DNA from 2 places in the Variovorax arabinosiphilus genome. Region 2 is predicted to be linked to the other one. Evidence: riboswitches for the same ligand, from Rfam matches in the RefSeq annotation. Region 2 holds a riboswitch; the other holds the start of a gene.

Region 1 (4,382 bases), on a different contig from region 2:
GATGACCAGGTCGGGCCGCTGCGCCACCACCGCGTCGACCGAGAAGCCCAGCCGCCCGCCGACCTTGGGCTTGGCCGCGGCCTCCTGTGGGAAGCGCGTGTATTCCTCGACGCCGACGATGCGGTCGACCAGGCCGAGCGCGGCGACCAATTCGGTGTTCGACGCGAAGATGGTCACCAGCCGCTGCGGCGGCGCGGGCAGCACCACGGTGCGGCCCAGTGCGTCGCGCACTTCGATGGGCGCGGCGTGCGCCAGCGCCGCCACGCACACACCGAAGGCCAGCGCGATTCGCTTCATCGTCAGAACGTGACCTGCATGCCGACCTGCAACTCGCGGCCAGGCATGGAGGTGCCGCATCCGCCGTTCTGGAAGCGCGCGTCGGCGATGCACGGCTTCTGGTCCAGCGCGATGAAGATCGGGCTGCGGTTGAGGTCGAAGAGGTTGTTGATGCCCGCGAACACCTTCACGTTCGGCGCGATGCGCCAGTCGCCGCGCAGGTTCCAGGTGGTGAAGGCGCCCTTGCGGTGGATGAAGGTGCTGCGCGGTTCGCCCTGCGGGATCAGCAGCACCTCTTCGGTGTCGTACCACATCGGTCCGCGCAGCAGGGCACCGATCTGCAGGCTCCAGTCGTTCGCCAGCTTGCCGGTGCCGCGGCCGTAGCGCAGGCCCACCGAGGCTTCGTACTTGTACATGCGCTGCACGCGGTCGGTGTCGAGCGCGGTCGCGCCCTTGTCGCGCATGGTGAAGTTGTAATAGCCGTTGCCGTAGGCGTGCAGGCTGTGGGCCCCGGCGCCGAAGTCGAGCGCCTTGGCCAGGTCCACGTCGACATTCGTCTCGAGCCCGCGCACCACGATGTCGGCCGCGTTGTTGGCGTAGTCCGACGTGTTGGTCGTCGGCCCGCGCGACACCGTGACGATGCGGTCGGCGATGGTGTTCTGGAACAGCGCCATGTCCACGGTCCACACCGGCATCTGCAGCGTGCTGCCGAACTCGATCTGCCGGTTGCTCTCGGGCTTCAGGCTGGGGTTGCCGAAAGTGCGGCCGCCGCCGACCGCGGTGAAGTCGGCACCGAGCTCGGTCGACGTGGGCGCGCGGAAGCCGGTGGAGATGCCGGTGCGCAGGTTGAGCACGTCGAGCGCGCGCCAGGTCGCGCCGGTCGACCAGGTGGTCTCGCTGTAGTCCTGGCTGCCGCTGCGCTGCAGGGGCAGGTTGGGTGTCGGGTCGAAGCGGGTCGTGCCCCAGGTGCGGCGGGCGCCACCGCGCACCGTGAGCTTGTCGCTGAAGAACTTCTGCGCGTCCTCGAAGTACAGTGCGTTGACGTGCTCGGTCTGGTTGTTGTCGTAGGGCGCGACCTGGCCGGTCGGGCCGCCGGGCAGCGCCACGCGAAAGCGCTCGGAGCGCAATCGGCTGCGTTCCCAGTCGTAGCCCAGCAGCAGGTCGTTGCCCTCGCCCAGCTGGAAGCGCGGCTGCAGGCGCGTGCCGATGATGTCGAGCTGGCGGTCGTTGTGGTCGCGTGACGTGCCCGGCGTGGCCGCCGTGCCCGTGCGCACCACCGGCGACGCCCACTTGAATTCGTCCTCGTCCTTCACCGAATAGAACTGCGCCATCCAGCCCATGCGGTCGTCCCTCGTGCGGCCTTCGTAGGTCGCGTCGAAAGACGCGTTGGTGCGATCGTCCTGGCTGATCGTGTTGGCGCCCGATCCGCGGAAGCCCGCGTTGTAGATGCCGTCGGTGCGCAGCTTGAATTCGAGCCGGTTGAGCTCGTCGATCTGCAGGCCGACGCTGCCGGCGAAGCCGCGGCGCTCCCACGACGTGTTCTCCATCGTGCTGCCGCCCTTGCCCGAGCGGTAGTCGTCGCGCTTGCCGCCCGACACGCCGAAGTACCAGTCGATCTTGTCGTTGCCGCCGCTGCTCTGCGCATAGCCGTTCACCAGGCCCCAGGAGCCGCCCGTGATGCCGACCTCGCTGGGCGGTGCGTTCTCGCCGCTCTTCATGATGATGTTGATCACGCCGCCCATGTTCTGGCTGCCGTAGATCACCGACGCCGGGCCGCGCACGATCTCGATGCGTTCGATCTCGCGGGTGCCGAGCTTCGAGATGTTGGCCGTGCCGGCGCGCCGGCCGTTGACCAGCACCAGCACCTGGCCCTTGTAGTCGCGGCCCTGGCCGTCGCTGGTGGCGCCGCGGATGTTGATGGAGGTCTGTGCAGCGGTCCATTCGCTGAAGAAGCCGACGGCGTTCTCGGCCAGCAGGTCGGTGACCGACTTGGCGGTCGAACGCTCGATGGCTGCGCGGTCGATGACCTGCGTGGTGGCCGCGATGCGGCTGCGCGCTTCGGGCCGCGCAGTGGCGGTGACGAAGATCTCGGCCATCGCATCGGCCTCTTGCGCCATGCCGTCGCCGGCAGCCAGCGACAACAAGGCCAGGAGGCCCAGGCGGGCGGGAACGGGGGACAACGTGCGCATGCGTGCTCCAAAGCGTCCCGCGACCCCGCGGGACCCATTGCAATTCGCCGCAGGGCACGCCGCAGGCAGGCGCAGTGCATGCACACCCACCGGCCCGGAACGACGCACGCCCGCAGCGTCCGAAGCGGTTGCGAAGGCCGGTATCCGGGCTCGCGGAGCGTCTGCGTGCATGGCGCGCACCCAGACCGGACTCCTCGCCTTCCCACGTCGAAAGACGCAGTGGCTGGCCTGCCGAAGCAGCCCGTGAGGAGGTCCCAATCCGCTGACCGTTGCGGGGGCAGCGCAGGCCTGGCGCGTGTTGCGACGCGCGTCACCTGCTTCCCGTTTAACCCCGACGCATCACGCAGTCGGGGCACCTTCGAACCGTGGGCGAGCCGGCCTGATGCCGACTCGAACCCGCGCGGATTATAGGAACGCGGCCTGGCGGCCGGAGCGGCGGCGTTGCGCCAGCCGGTTCAGTTCAGCGCCAACCGGGATGGATGCCCGGGGCTTGGCCGGATCGATGCTTCAGCGCTGCGTCGCACCGGGTCGCCGGCGTCGATACAGGGTCCTCGCTTGCCATGCATAGCCCACGACGAACACGACCAGCCATGCCAGCAACGCCCCCCGCACCAGCGGCGAATCCGGACCGCTGGCCAGTGGCCGGGACGGTGGCAGACGGCTCAGCGTCTCGTTGATGCCGGGCACGAGCAACAGGAAGAAGCTGAAGGACCAACCCAGCGTCGCGAGGTAGGTGCGGGCGCTGCCGAGGAATTGCAGCTTCGGCACCGACCATGCGCCGACCATGGCCAGCAACGCCAGGATGCCCAGCGCATGCCCTGCATTGAACTTGCCGGTGCTCGACAGGCCGAACGCCGTCAGCACCGACAGCACCATGCCAACCAGGTAGACGCGGCCGGACCGGGCACTCGGCTCGATGGTGCCGAAGCGGGCCAGGCTGTAGAGACCTGCGCCGAGCGGCAGGAGACTGATCACCGTATGGGCGATGCCGAGGGAGGAAAGCGGGTGAGGCATGGGAAGCGGTCTCTCGTCGTGGGGATGGCGAGACTGTAGGAATTCCGGCAGCGGCCGGGGGTGACAGGTGAATGACAAAATCGTCATCGGCCCGTGCGTTTCCGGGGCGGAGAATCCATCGGCATGAAGATCCTGATCATCGAGGACGACCCCGGGACCGGCGACTACCTGAAGAAGGGCCTGCGCGAAAGCGGCTACACCGTCGACCTGTCGCGCACGGGCACCGACGGCCTGGCGATGGCGTTGACCAACGCCTACGACCTGGTCGTTCTCGACGTCAACCTGCCCGGCATCGACGGCTGGAAGATCATGTCGGCGCTGCGCGAGAAGGACGATCTGCGCGTGCTGTTCCTGACCGCGCGCGACCAGCTGAGCGACCGCATCCGCGGGCTCGAACTCGGCGCGGACGACTACCTCGTCAAGCCCTTCTCCTTCACCGAGCTGGTGCTGCGGATCCGCACCCTGCTGCGCCGCGGGCCCGTGCGCGACGCCGATGCCTACGAGATCGGCGACCTCAAGCTCGATGTGCTCCGACGCAAGGTCACGCGCCAGGGCGAGGAGATCTCGCTGACGAACAAGGAGTTCCTGCTGCTGCACCTGCTGGTCAAGCGGCAGGGGGAGGCCCTGTCGCGCACCTTGATCGCCTCGGAGGTCTGGAACATGAACTTCGACAGTGACACCAACGTCGTCGACGTCGCCGTCAAGCGTCTGCGCGCCAAGGTGGATCGCCCGTTCGCGACGCCTTTGATTCACACCGTGCGCAACGTCGGCTACGCCTTCGGAGACCCGGCGGGCGACACGGTCGGGAGCGATCGTTGACCGCTGCGTGGCGCCCGCGTTCACTCGCGGTCCGCGTGACCTTGCTGTGCGGGCTGATCGCCGTGGCGATCACCGGCATGCTGG
Region 2 (4,382 bases):
CGACCACCACGGCCTGTCCGAGGACGGGCGCCAACCGGTCGCTCAGCAGGCGAGCGATGACATCCGAGCCCGAGCCGGGGCCCTGTGGCGCCACCAGGCGGATCGCGCGATGGGGCCAGGCGCCGGGCTGGGCATGGGCCACGCCGGGGAGCGCCACCGATGCACCCATGGCCGCCAGGGTGGGAATGAAGGAGCGACGAGAGAGCTTGTTCATGAAGGGATCCACGAGGGTTGGAAGGATGGCGCTGTGCGCAGGTCAGTTGGACAGGGTGCGCAGAGGCAATTCGAAGCAGGTGGCGTCCGGGCCGCGCAGCACCTCCAGCCGTGGAGGGCGACCGTGGGGGACCTGGGGCCCATGGCCTTCGTCGCTGCCGGAGATGGAGATGCGGATGCGGCTGCCTGCCGCGAACGTCCAGGAGACCGGCATCAGCGCGAAGGTGAGCCGGGCCGGCTCGCCAGGCACGAGGGGCTTGGCGGACGCGCGGTCGAAGGTGTTGACCGGCCATGTCGCCACGTAGTCCGGCGAGTCGGAGAACCCTTCGCGATGCAGCGCGCGCAGGACGCCTTCGGTGACATAGCGGCAGCTGCCGTCGGCGAGCACTTCGCTGACGTACACATACACCGCGGCGTCGGGCTGGCTGGCCGTGAGGACGATGCTGGCGGTGACGTGGCCGGTCAACTCGGTGCTCGCAGTCAGGGGCGCCGTCGTGTAGTTCAGGAACTGGCCTTGCCGTTCGGACCAGTCGGGGTAGTAGTTCTCGATGGCCACGGCCCCGAGGCGCTCCAGCCGGGTCTGGTCGCCCGAGGAGGCCGAGAAGTCGACCTGGTACGTGTCACGGCCCTGGTCCGTCGAGGGGCGTCGGCTCAGGGTGTTGTCCGCGCCGGGGTAGAAGCAGGTCTTCCGCGCCGCCGGCGGCCAGGTGTCCGTGGCCTGCCACTTCTCGTCGTGGATGGTGAAGTAATGAACCTTCGCTTCCTCGTCCAGCCCGGTGGGCATTCCGCGCAGGTGATGGTCGAAGAAGCGCAGCAGCTCGGCCAGCATCGGAAAGTCCGAACCCACGTGATCCCGCCAGGGAGACATGTTCGTCCGCGCCCCATGGTCCCACGGGCCGAGCAGGAGCCGGTGCTGGTGATCCGGCAGGGTGAGAAAGCGCGTGATGGCGGAGTTGCTGTAGCCCATGCCGTCGTACCAACCGGAGATGGAGTAGATGGCGACGTCGGCCGGGATCTCGCGGCCGTAGAAGCCCGGGCTGCAGACGTCCAGCGTCAGCGACGGGTCGTACGAGACCGCGTCATGCTGATAGGGCAGCTCGCGGGCCATGTCGTTGAGCCGGCAGTTGTTCCTGTGCGCCTTCAGCGCCGCCGCGAGAAGCTGGCCGTCGGTGTCTTCATCGACCGGCTTCGGCCCCGCGTACAACGGGTTGCCGTAGTAGGCGAACTTCGACAGTGCAGCCCGGTCGTCGTGGTCCATGGCCACCATGAGCTCGTCGTAGCGGCCGGTCCAGATGGTCGAGAGCACGCCCCCGACGTACATCTGGTCGGTGTAGATGTCGGTGACGGCGAACAGCGGTGCGATGGCCTTGACCGCAGGGTGCCCGGTGCTCGCCAGAAAGACCGCCGCAGCGCCCAGGTAGGAGATGCCGGTGGAGCCGATGACGCCGTTGCTCCATGGCTGGTTGACGATCCACTCGGCCGTCTCGCCGTAGTCCCGCCGTTCCGTCGGCGAACGCAGTGCATCGCGAATGCCGAAGCTCGCGCCGGTGCCCCGAACATCGACCACGACGACGGCGTAGCCCTGCGGCACGAAGGCGTCCCGATAGCGGCCGCAGTTCGGACTGCATTCGAGGGTGGCGTCCTGGGTCACGAAGCGGCGGTAGTAGGGCGTGAAGACCACGATCGTCGGCCAGGGGCCCTCGGCGACCTGGCCCGACGCGTCATGGGGCAGATACACGTCCACGGCCAGCTTGCAGCCATCGCTCATGGGCACGTATTGGGAGACAGGCTTCTTGGAGACCAGGTACCGGTTCGGATGGGCGGCCAGGTAGCGGCTGGCGGGCGTCTTCCACGCGTCTGAGGTGTCGTAGTCCGACATGAGGTCCTTTGAGAATCGACGACCGAACGTCGTCGTTGCGTCATTCTCGAAAGGACCCGCCTTGAACAGAAATGCGAAATGTCGATTCGGACATAGGCCTGACCTATGGCACGGCGGCCCTTAGAATCCGCGGCGTTGGTGCTCGCCCCGCGGTTCACGCGGTGCAGTTCAACGGGAAGCAGGAACCAGAGCCCTTCGGGCCGCGGTCAGCCTGCGCTGCCCCCGCAACGGTCAAACAGACGGAACCCTCACCGCTTCCGCTTTCATCATCAGCCACTGGGCGCCCTGAAACAGGTGCCTGGGAAGGCGATGAAGGTCGCTCTGTCAGCCCGGATACCGGCCAACGAGGAGACCGTGCGTGCGCCCCTGGCGGGCATGCGGTCGTGACGCCCACACGTCCGGCGGGGAAGCCGGACAGGGTTTTGTTTTCGAGTTCGTTCCCATGATTCATCGCTTTTCTTCCGCGGGCGCCTTCCTGCCTGTGCGTTCGCGCGCGCGCTTCGGCCTCGCCACGCTGCCCTGGGCCGTTGCCGCGGCCTTTCCGATCGCCACGCTGGCGCAAACATCGCCCACTGCGCCCGCCTTGCGCGAGACCGTGGTCACCGCCACGCGCGTCGAGCAGCCGCTGTCGGACCTGGTGGCCGACGTGTCCATCGTCGACCGCGACACGATTGAGCGCAGCGGCGCCACGGGCGTGGCCGATGTGCTCGCGCGCCTGCCGGGCATCGAGATCGGCCGCAGCGGCGGCATCGGCAATGCGACCAGCGTGTTCATCCGCGGCGCCGAGTCGCGCTTCACCGCGGTCTACATCGACGGCGTGCGCATCGATTCGCAATCGACCGGCGGCGCCGCCTGGGAAGGCATCCCGCTCGGGCAGATCGATCGCATCGAAGTGCTGCGCGGCCCGGCCGCGGCGGTGTACGGCTCGGACGCCATCGGCGGTGTGATCCAGCTCTTCACCAAGCGCGGCGAAGGCCCCGCGAGGCCTTTCGTCGGCGTGGGCATCGGCAGCCACAACCTGCGCAAGACCGAGGCCGGCCTGAGCGGCTCGGCCGGCGAGGGCGGTGCCTTCGACTACTCGCTGGGCGTGTCCCACGAGGAGAGCGACGGCTTCAACATCCAGCCGCTCGACAAGCGCAACCCGGTGCGCACCGCGCAGTACAGCGCCGACGGCTGGACCAGCCCCGACCGTGACGGCTACCGCAACACGGCGGCCAATGCGCGACTGGGTTTCCAGATCAACCCGGCGCACCGGCTCGAAGGCACCTTCCTCTACAGCGACACCGAGGCGCAGTACGACGCGTCGCGCACGGGTGCACGGCCGCCCGCCGTGTTCGCCGACGACACCGGCACCAACACCCTGCGCACCGCCGGCCTGGCCTGGGCGGCCAAGTGGAACGAGATCTACAGCACCCGCCTGCAGCTGACCGACGGCAAGACCACTTACCAGACCGATCCCTCGTTCTACCGGACTGAGACCGAGACCCGCGGCTATCTGTTCCAGAACGATTTCAAGTTCGGGGCGCACCGCCTGTCGGCCACGCTGGAGCGCCGGGAAGACGATTTGAAGAATGCGCCGTCTGTGCTCGCGCGCGACCGTTCGCAGAGCGCGCTGTCGCTCGGCTACGGCTTCGTGCAGGGCCCCCATTCGCTGCAGCTGCAGGCGCGGCACGACGACGACAGCGAATTCGGCGGCAAAACCACCGGCAGCGCCGCCTACGGCTTCGCGATCACGCCGCAGTGGCGCGCGACGGCTTCGGCCGGTACCGCCTTCCGCGCGCCGACGCTGTACCAGCGCTTCAGTCAATACGGTGTCGCGAGCCTGAAGCCTGAAGAAGGCCGCAACGTCGAACTGGGCCTGCGCTGGAGCGAAGGTGCGAGCAACGCGGGCGTGGTCGTGTACCGCAACCGCGTGAGCAACCTGATCTCCTTTGATGGCAGTTCGTTCGCGTGCTCCGCCGCCGTGGGGTCAACCTTCGGTGGGTGCTACGCCAACACGGCGCGTGCCGAGTACCAGGGCCTCACGTTGAGTGCGGGTCACCGCATCGGCGACGTGACGCTGCGCGCCTCCGCCGACTTCCAAGACCCGCGCGACCTCACGACCGACAAGCAGTTGGCACGCCGCGCACGCCGACATGGCGTGTTGGGCGCCGACTGGGCGGTGGCCGGCTGGACGCTGGGCGCCGAGGTGCAGACTTCGAGCATGCGCTACGACGATGCTGCCAACACCCGCCGGCTCGGCGGCTACACGCTGCTCAATCTGGTGGCGAGCACCAAGCTCACGCCGTCG

What was found. Region 2 has a riboswitch for cobalamin ahead of QTH86_RS05345 (TonB-dependent receptor domain-containing protein). Riboswitches for the same ligand answer to the same signal wherever they lie in the genome.
Region 1: it holds a riboswitch for cobalamin, as region 2 does, so the genes downstream of both, QTH86_RS19275 (TonB-dependent receptor) here and QTH86_RS05345 (TonB-dependent receptor domain-containing protein) in region 2, are expected to answer to the same signal.

The regions. Positions count from the first base shown of each region.
Region 1 covers NZ_JASZYB010000003.1:161,093-165,474, reverse strand. The annotation lists gene QTH86_RS19280 (ABC transporter substrate-binding protein) at 1-297, opposite strand, end outside; gene QTH86_RS19275 (TonB-dependent receptor) at 300-2,465, opposite strand; cobalamin riboswitch at 2,584-2,839, opposite strand; gene QTH86_RS19270 (hypothetical protein) at 2,973-3,479, opposite strand; gene QTH86_RS19265 (heavy metal response regulator transcription factor) at 3,603-4,298, shown strand; gene QTH86_RS19260 (heavy metal sensor histidine kinase) at 4,295-4,382, shown strand, end outside.
Region 2 covers NZ_JASZYB010000001.1:1,104,643-1,109,024, reverse strand. The annotation lists gene QTH86_RS05355 (Bug family tripartite tricarboxylate transporter substrate binding protein) at 1-214, opposite strand, end outside; gene QTH86_RS05350 (CocE/NonD family hydrolase) at 257-2,092, opposite strand; cobalamin riboswitch at 2,212-2,451, shown strand; gene QTH86_RS05345 (TonB-dependent receptor domain-containing protein) at 2,535-4,382, shown strand, end outside.